One region of the Colwellia sp. BRX10-4 genome, then DNA from elsewhere that is predicted to be linked to it. Evidence: riboswitches for the same ligand, from Rfam matches in the RefSeq annotation. Region 1 holds a riboswitch; each other region holds the start of a gene.
The links. A riboswitch is a leader RNA that binds a small molecule or an ion and turns the genes downstream of it on or off. The one in region 1 is predicted to bind cyclic di-GMP.

Region 1 (3,289 bases):
CAATCAGCGGTAAGAGCTTTGGCTTTCAAGTGGGTGCGTATTGTATTTAGGTGTTGGAAAACGAAAGTACCTTATGATGAATCCAAATATTTAAAAGCATTAAAGGAAAGAAACTCTCCTTTATTGGCTGCATAAAATACTTGTTGAATGCCTCAGGGCGTGAAGCTGACATTAAGGCTTAGTTTGAAAGGGTAACTACTGCCACTTTGAAGACGTTATCATTTGAGAAATTATACTGAAAACTTTTGTATGTTTTGATCTACAGCGGACATGGCTTAATAACCACATTACTCTGGCAGTTTCCTGATAGCGGACGTTCTTCATAGATAAAAACATGGTCTCTTGATGATTACTTTTTGCCTATAGCCAGTTAAATCTGAATGTGAACAAAGCCATCACAGCGGTCATAGAAACTTTAAATTATATTGATAATTTCTCGCTAAAGCTGATCAAAATTTTAAATTTTCACATAAAATTGTTACCACATTACTAAAAGAAATTGGAATTCAATTATTTTAGACGGTTCAATTCCACAAGGTGATATAGAGCGGATGATGGATAATTCATTTAAGCTGGTGGTTAGTAAAATGACCAAGAAAGACCAGAAGTCTATCTTGGTAAATTTATGATGGTTGTTATTTAACTATTCTTGCCCAGTATACCAATACTTAACGATCCCCTCAGCAGGTTTTCCGCGGACAGATTGAGATATGTTAGGGAAACCTTCAAAACTGGGTATTAATGTTTGTGAAAGCCAATAACCAGTATGTATGTCGACGCTATTTATCATAAAAGTATCTTGCTCTTCAATTGCTTGCATAATGCCTTCTATGCCGACTGATTGAACAGAAAAATCAGTAACGAAACTTTCTTGAATGCAACTTACCTCAGTTCCATCTTCTATAGTTCCAGGAGTACAGAAACCATCTTCTTTCCAACCATTGAGAAAAAAGTCTTCACGGCTTTGTACTTGCACAACAAGTGTTATCGGTAAATCTATATCTGAAGTACCATACCAGCATGGCTGGTTAATATCGTCACAATATATCTGACTATGTTGGTAGGAGAGCGATTCAAACGTTTTCTGTTTTATCAATTCCGTTGTTAGGTTGGCATTTTCTTCGGCGTTAAATTGATTCCCACAGCACTGTAAGGCATTGATCACAATGCTATCGACTCTGGAGAATATTCGTTGGTCATTATAGACAGTCCCTATTTGTCCCCAAACAATTTCACCATCAAAATTGGCGCTTATATCGTCAATTATTTCGGAAAATCGTTCAATATAATAATCTTTTAGTTCATCTGTATGCAAAGTGACCCACATTGCATTCCAGTCAGCGGCAATGCCTTTTATGCCGATTTCTTGGGCATGTTTTGCCTGAATAATAATATTATTTTGATGTGCATCCAATAGTATTTTAAGCTTGCCCAATGTGAGGTCCTCACCTTGCTCAACAATAATTTCTCGATCATTATTGGTTTGAGTAAACTGCCAAGAAAAATAAACTTCAATGCCGAGCAGATTTGCTTGCTCGACAATATATTCGACATACTTTTTAGGGGTATGATACTTAGCTTCGTCTACTACCCAGGGTTCTTGACTATCGTTCCAATCACCATAATTGTACATCCAAAACCTTTGTGCGCCAGATACACTCATCGCTTGTAATGCTTCCAAATACATCAATTCTACATATTCATCTCTGGAACAATTGTCGCGAGTAGACTGGGGTAGACCATCATAAATCCAACTAGGTGAATAATCTTTAAAACTGATACTTCTAACTATACTGCTAGCAAGTTGACTTCTGGGGGAGGGTGTTTCAAATTTACCATTATATTCAACGGGGTAATCTGCGTTATGAGGGTTAGTGCATGATGAAGTAACAGGTGGCATTACCACTGGTGTTGGATTTGATGAGGCTGTATCGCTAGTCCCACCTCCGCCGCCACAGGCGCTTAGGAACAAAGTAAGAACGAAGATAACAAAATACTTGTTTGTGTGGGACATCTTTAACCTCTCAATAAATGATGTAGTGAATACGTTACAGACAAGGTAGTAAAAGTATCCGTATAAATTACAACCCCATGACCTTATGCAATGCACTTAGGCTAATAGCTTTGCGTCTATTAATTTTCGTTAATAGTTGCCAGTTATTAGCTGATTTTATCGTAAAGCCAGATAAGTTCAAAATTATTTATATTCGCTATTAAATAGTAGCGCTAATGTTTATATGATTAACCTAGTTTGGACGTGAATTTATCAGTGTAAATAGTTCGTTTACCACACCCAAGCGGACGTTAGTATCCACAGTTACCTTATGACTTCTACCTCTATGATTTTTAATTCTACTGCCGAATGTCTTTGGTCAACTAACTGGTGCACAGTTGACCTAGACAAACACTCAAAATTTCAAAATATTACTTCCGGTTTGCGCACGGAGGAGTCTTTACCCTTTAATTCATTAATGTCAGCTATCGTATCTTTGTTAACATTAGATAGCGAGCATCTGAGACTTCTCCAGCTAGCCAATTGCGGACATTAAGCCTTTACAAATTCAGGAGCATATTTAGGGCAAGTTTTTAACTTAGTAATAGGCTCAGACGTGTTTACAATTTTAAAAGCATTGATTTGTGAAAGGTTATCAATTGATTTTGTTGAAAAATTATTAGCACAAAAATCTCTTAAATTGACTAATTCGTCCTCTGTTAAATAATTTAATATTGAGAACCTTTGATTCAAATCTATTTCTTCATGCTCCAACCAAGTATATAAAACCGATAAGGCAGATATTTTATTTTCTAAGGTGCCAGCCTGATCCTTAGCTCTTAATTTTCTCATTACATATAATGTTGGATACATTAACGGCATACCATCACTATCAGCCAACGTGCAACACTCTTCACCATTATCAAACTGAAATCTTTCTACTCTAAAGTTAAGTTCCATAAGAACCTCCTACAACTGTTAAAACGCTGTAAGTTATTCTGGTAAACTTTTTAATTTTTATAAGAGATTTTTATATTATTTATCTATAAAAATAATTACAATAAAATACAACCACTTAAAAGACAATCTTTTACTTTAAAATAATTGGAATCATGAGGTATTTATGATTTATAAAAAATACCTAGATCAAAAATTAATAGTTCAGTTATAAAAAAGCCCCCTAAAGTGTTTTTTTATAAACATATGTGACTACGCATAATAGTTGAGATTAACAATCACCAAGTGAGATTTAGTTTTTAGGATCACTTTCTATATAGAGCAGAAGTTAGCATTTGA
Region 2 (3,289 bases), on a different contig from region 1:
CTCATTAAGTAAGATCGCTAATGTTTTTGAAACTTCGAGCATAACTTTATGATTAAAGTGAAAGGAAAGCTCTTGCCAGTTAACAACTGATAAGTAGCCAATCGCTAAGGGATAGTCGTATTTCCTCGCCATTTTATAATTTAGTTGATAATTTCTTTTAGTTTGAGAGGGCGTTACCAAATAAGATAATGGCTGTTCCACTTCATCGTATACTTGATTTAAGCGTAACGTTCTTTGCCTTAATCCAAAAAAAACCAACGTAATCAATAATAAAATAACGATCACAATCAATAAATATATGACCTCTTTTTGCGCGATAAATTTTGCACTAAATTGAGTTTGTAACTTACTCTGTTCTGCGAGATTCAGGATTAAATTTCGACTTTTATCATTTGCACTTAACATTTGACTGGAGTCGATAATTAATGAGGGCTCAGCCTTTTTCTGAAACTGTTCAAGTAATACAAGATAATCTTTATGGGCAATTAACGCATTTTTATAATCACCGTTTTTCTGATACATATCACTTAATAAAAGTAATAATTTAGCCTGCTTTTTTGATAGCTTTATGTGTTTAGCATTTAATTCTGCTAGTTGAAGGTAGTGTTGATACAAAGCTTTATTGTTTAATAGACTTGAGGTCTCTGCTAATAAAATTAACGAGGTTAAATAAGGCTTACTTAGGCTCTTTTCATTAAATGTAGCACTGGCTGATAATAGCCAGTTATGTGAATCACTGAACTCTCCCTGCTTTAATAACACCTCTGCCAATCCTAATTCAGCATAGGCAGCACTAATTGGCGCATTTTTATTTTTACCATATTTTTGTGCTTCCCAAAAAGCATTGTAAGCATCATCAAATAAATTTAACTGAAAATAAGCACGGCCTAAGTGTAAATAAGTTTGGTCAATATTAGCTAATTTATCTAAATCAAATTTTAAGGTTAATAACTTATTTTGCATGGTTAGCGATGCTTGATAATCGCCTAAATAATAATGTGCCGTTGCTAAAATTTCTAAAAGACAAAGGTGGTCCTCATACTGAGGATTTACAGAAATCAGCACCTTAACTTGATTAAGATCATTCATCGATAAATCGTTTTTATTTTGCAACGCATAGGTAACAGCTCGATAACTCAAAGCAATTAAGCGATATTTTAGCACTTGTGGAGAATCAGCAATTAAGATGACATTGGTTGCCATATTTTGAGTTTTCTCATACTTCTCCTGTAAATAATAGCCATCTGCAACTTTCAGCAATAAATTAAACTTTATTGCTGGTTCAAGTCCTTGCAGAGAAATTCCATCTTGCGCAAAATGAAATGCCTCGCTATTTTCACCCTTATTATTGGCAACATCAGCAAGAAGGATGAAGGTTTTTCCACGAATTTGGACGGTATAATTTTCTTGAGATCCTAAAATTTTTTTTGAAAGCGTAATAATCTCTTCGTAGGGAAGGTTTTCAGCGTCTTGTAAAAAATAGCGTTCTACATCTTTAATGTTTTGCTCAACGTTTAAAGCATCATTGGCAAAACAAAATGAAGGAGCTATAAAAAAACAAAAGATCAACAACAGCTTACAGGGCATTATGAACTAAAATCCTTTATCTCATGATCAGTAGAGTGATCAGCCATAACCTATAAATTTATCTATTACTTATAGGTTTTCGTTACGGTTCAACAAATTATCCATAATAAAGGTTTACAAGCATAGTTCAACGCTTATAATGAATTTAGAGTTTCTAAAACTCGAAAAGGGCAAATCTAGTGAAAGCTAGAGACGCAAAGTTACCGGTCTAAGGGGAAACCTAGGATAGCGGAACTGCCAAGTATAGATATAGTGGGGGCTTGTCTTTATTTTGAACAGTTTGCTTTCGGTATACTTTGCGGTCCTTCCCTTCTTTTTAATTATTTTCTGCCATATATTAACTTCATTTAAAATACTATATAACTAAGCATATGTTTTTTAAAGACAAAATATATATGTGGTACTTTACTTGTTTTTACTAGAAAATGGTCTATTGATATTGTTAATTGGGTGTACAAATTGAGATGGAACAATGAAATATCATGATTCCATAAAACAAGCTGAACTAAAAATGAACATGGCCGTAAAACAATTACAGCGGTGGCTTTTACCTGTCAGCCCAATTAATTATTCAGTTAGCTACGAATATATTAATAAAAAAAACATTCTTCTTAATACTGCTATTGAAAATAAACTTGCCACAGGTAAAAAACTTGATGATTTCTTCATTGAAGAAAATTATCGTCAGTTCATTTTAGGTCAAAGTAAATTCAGAGATGAACTCATTGACGACCTTAATGACGTTGTCACCCATGTTGAAAAAAACAGCCAAAAATCATCGCAGAGTATTAATAAACTTATTACCACGCTAGACAGTAATGTTTCTGACCTACAATCTAACGATAAAGAAAAAATAGTCGTTGCGGTAAATAGTATTCGCCAAGCATCTAAAGCCTTTAAACTACACCAACAAAAATTTGCTGAACATATTTCTTTTACCCGTAAAAAAACACAAGCTTTGAAAGTTGAATTAAAAGAAGTACGTGAAGAAATTTACATGGATCCACTTACCGGTCTTTATAATCGTAAAGCCATGTCTAAGCATTTAGATTTATGGCTAACAGAAGATCCAAGTCGGCAAGTTGCCGCAATTGTCGTCTGTGTTGATCAAATTTCAGAAGTTAATCTGCAATTCGGTCATTTAATTAGTGATGTTCTCTTATCAAAAATAGCTAGTAAAGTAAGTAGTTATGTTGCTGGCAGCGGCCTACCAATACGTTCTGGTGGCGATGAATTTTTAATTCTGTTGCCTGATATTGACAAAGGAAGTGCTCGAGAAATTGCTGATAAAATAGCACATGGCGTTGAAAAACTGCGCTTTGTTAGTAGTAAGTCTGGTATTAGATTACCTCAAATGACATTATCTACTGGTGTAGGCATATTTAATGTTGCTGAAAATGCCAACAGTATCTTAAAAAAGTCACGTCTGTTGCTACCCGATTTATAGAAAAAATAATACATTAAGTTCTTAATCACTCAACAAGATACTTTTTGCTAAATTAGGTTTTTTCTATCGCTGATATTTTCACTTCAAAAAATAATATCAGTGATAGTATGCTCCCACCTTACTTAATATAAGCGGTAATAATCCTAATATACTCAGTGATAAATCAAAGAAGATCACATTGCTAGTGCTTAGCTAAAAAAAGTCGACGACAGCCTCCTTGTTTTCTCATATACTGAATGTAGTGTAAAATTCCTA
Region 3 (3,289 bases), on a different contig from region 1:
CTAAGTGTATCGCAGGGCTTAACGGTGAAAGTTGATGTATAGACCCATCACCATAATGCTCTTGGCGAATTTTGATAGAAGGAAACACGAGGGGAATAGCGGCAGAAGCCATTAAGTGTTCACTATTAATTTGGCAAGGCTCACCACGACGTTTAGCGCGAAACCAAGGAGAAATAGACTCATCTGATTGATAAAAACTAATTGAATCGCCATTACTGTAACTCGATGCAGTAATAGAAACTGCTGATAAATAACCACGTAAAATATTGGTGTCGATACGTTTAAAGTCAACCACCATATTAAGTAAGTCACGAAGTGGCGCGTTGTTTAGTAAACTACGCGCACTTTTATTGGCATAATCTGCTTGGAAACTTGCCAGCATACCTTTCGCCAAATGTGAAAAAACCCGTATACCATCACTATGGTATATTCGACTGGTATTAATATTATTCCAAACCCATTCTAATTTTTTTACCCCCAAATGAAAGCATGAAGAATAACAGGCTAGCGCTGTGGTATTTATAGCACCAGCAGAGGTGCCACATATAATGGGGAAGGGGATGCCATGATTTCTTGGGACAAATTTTGATATGGCAGAAAGCACACCTACTTGATAAGCCGCTCGAGCGCCACCGCCAGTAAGTATTAAAGCGTTCTTACTGTCTTTATAACTTCTTTTATTCAACATGTATATCGCAGTCTTCTTCGTATAACTTAAGTGTAATCAGTTTTTTAACATGGTGCTAGCTTAACGAGTCAAAAAATAGATTGAAATGACTAAGGCAAAAAAAAAGCCTGCAGAAGCAGGCTTTTTAAAATGACATAGAATTATTATCTAGTAAAACTGTACACTTGATTGAACAAATAACATCTACTAAAAAATAAGTTTAGCTGCTAACGCGTTCGTTAGCTGCGTCTATCAATGGTTGCGATCCGGTTTGCAAAATAGCTAAGTTTTCAGAAACAACTTTCTTTGGCAACTTTGAAATCATCAAAGCACCTGTTTTAACTGAACCATTAGACGATGCAAACGCCAACAGATTCTGTCCATTACACTCTATACCTTGAAAGATATTGCGAATTTTTAATCTATTCGTTTTTAAGAACGAACGCATGCGTTTCTTGTCGTCTGCAGCTACATACTCGCAAACGCTTTGAGCGATGCCAGCAGCTTGTGCTTTCGGCGCCGATACAACAGACGTTAATGTTAAAATAGTGATGGTAGAAGCTAGTAATAATTTTTTCATTTTAGTAACCTTGTAATTAATTTAGTTAGTAAAGGAAAAAACCACGGGATGTACCTTGTATAACGAGGTGACTCCGCTGTCATAGAATTTATATATAAAACATAAATCCCTTAGACCGGTGGTTTTGCGTAACACGATTTCACGTGTTTTGCCTTTTCTTTGTCCCTTTCAGTATTGCGAGTTGAGCCTATAAATGCAAGAAAAATGTGTAATACGTCAGTTACACAGGTAAAGTAATTTAATAAAAAAATACTTTTATCAATTTTTTTTCAAATATAACATGGGTTTAATCGGATGGTTGACTATCAAAACCGTTAAGTGAAATTTAAAATATAGAGTAAAAAAAAAGAGCTAAAGCTCTTTTTTTTATTCAATCTTATAATAAATATGCTACTAGGTTATCCAAATTTCATTTCAGGGACATGTTCAGGAACAATTAATTCACCGTCAGTGAGTTTTATTATTTCCTCTATACTGACCCCCGGCGCTCGCTCTAATAAATGAAACTTACCGTCTTTAATTTCGATAAAGGCTAAATCAGTGAGTACTCTTTTAATACAACCTTTACCTGTTAATGGTAGAGTGCAGTCGGATAAAAGTTTTGAAACACCATGTTTAGAAGCGTGAGTCATAGTAACAATAATATTGTCAGCACCTGCAACTAAATCCATAGCACCGCCCATACCTTTAATCAGTTTACCTGGGATCATATATGAAGCAATGTTACCGTTTACATCGACCTCAAAGGCACCTAGTACGGTTAAGTCGACATGTCCGCCGCGTATCATTGCGAATGATTCAGCACTATCAAAGATAGAGGCACCTTTTGCCATCGTGACCGTTTGTTTACCTGCATTAATTAAATCTGCATCAATCTCGTCTTCGGTGGGAAACTGTCCCATGCCAAGTAAACCATTTTCAGATTGAAGCATCACTTCTATTCCCGCAGGAATATAGTTAGCGACTAATGTTGGAATACCTATACCTAAGTTAACGTAATAACCGTCTTGTAATTCTTGTGCTACACGTTGTGCTAGCTGTTCTCTTGTTAAAGCCATTGTTTAGTCCCCTGAATTATTTATGACTGAGCAGTACGAACAGTTCTTTGTTCAATGCGTTTTTCAAATGTACCTAAAATCAATCGATTAACATAGATACCTGGTGTATGGATTTGGTCTGGGTCTAGCTCGCCAGGTTCAACTATCTCTTCAACTTCAACGACAGTAATTTTGCCTGCCGTTGCGGCCATAGGATTAAAGTTACGTGCTGTCTTTCTAAAAACTAAATTGCCGTAACGGTCGGCTTTCCAGGCTTTAACAATGGCAAAGTCGCCTTTAATTGCGGGCTCAAGGATATACATTTTACCGTCTATTTCACGCTCTTCTTTACCTTCTGCTACCGGTGTTCCATAACCTGTAGCCGTAAAAAAAGCAGGTATACCAGCACCACCAGCTCGCATTTTTTCAGCCAAAGTGCCTTGTGGTGTCAGCTCTACTTCTAATTCGCCATTCATCATTTGACGTTCAAATTCAGCGTTTTCACCAACATATGATGCAATGATTTTTTTGATTTGACGGTCTTGCAGTAACACACCTAAACCGAAATCATCGACACCACAGTTATTTGAAACCATCGTTAATGCTTTAGTGCCTTTGCGCTTTATTTCACTAATTAGATTTTCAGGGATACCACATAAACCAAAACCACCTGAGATAATGGTCATGCCATCTTCAAGTCCTGCCATCGCTTCTTCATAGCTTGCTACTACTTTGTCAAATCCGGCCATTATTCAATCCTCATTACATTTATTTCTATAAAGTATTTATCATACATCGTTATTTATTATTATATTTATTACTGTGCACGGTAAGCATTAGAAACTTTAGATGCCGGGGTTTTACCTAATTTATCACTGATAAACCAACCAGCATGGACTAACTTATCTAAATCAATACCGCTATCAATACCTAAACCATTGAGTAAATAAACCACATCTTCAGTGGCAACATTACCTGAAGCGCCCTTAGCATAAGGGCAACCAC

Region 2: linked by a shared signal. The riboswitch ahead of H4J67_RS06650 (GGDEF domain-containing protein) and the one ahead of H4J67_RS18355 (hypothetical protein) in region 1 are both predicted to bind cyclic di-GMP.
Region 3: linked by a shared signal. The riboswitch ahead of H4J67_RS13255 (DUF3718 domain-containing protein) and the one ahead of H4J67_RS18355 (hypothetical protein) in region 1 are both predicted to bind cyclic di-GMP.

What each region holds. Positions count from the first base shown of each region.
Region 1 is NZ_JACGVZ010000035.1:23,828-27,116, reverse strand. Features, by position in the region: partial or broken gene H4J67_RS18360 (IS110 family transposase) at 1-135, shown strand, start outside; gene H4J67_RS18355 (hypothetical protein) at 644-2,014, opposite strand; cyclic di-GMP riboswitch class I at 2,080-2,165, opposite strand; gene H4J67_RS18350 (hypothetical protein) at 2,546-2,953, opposite strand.
Region 2 is NZ_JACGVZ010000005.1:130,600-133,888, forward strand. Features, by position in the region: gene H4J67_RS06645 (hypothetical protein) at 1-1,587, opposite strand, end outside; cyclic di-GMP riboswitch class I at 1,747-1,829, shown strand; gene H4J67_RS06650 (GGDEF domain-containing protein) at 2,060-3,034, shown strand.
Region 3 is NZ_JACGVZ010000016.1:79,101-82,389, forward strand. Features, by position in the region: gene H4J67_RS13250 (patatin-like phospholipase family protein) at 1-688, opposite strand, end outside; gene H4J67_RS13255 (DUF3718 domain-containing protein) at 888-1,247, opposite strand; cyclic di-GMP riboswitch class I at 1,311-1,410, opposite strand; gene H4J67_RS13260 (3-oxoacid CoA-transferase subunit B) at 1,646-2,305, opposite strand; gene H4J67_RS13265 (CoA transferase subunit A) at 2,326-3,033, opposite strand; gene H4J67_RS13270 (hydroxymethylglutaryl-CoA lyase) at 3,102-3,289, opposite strand, start outside.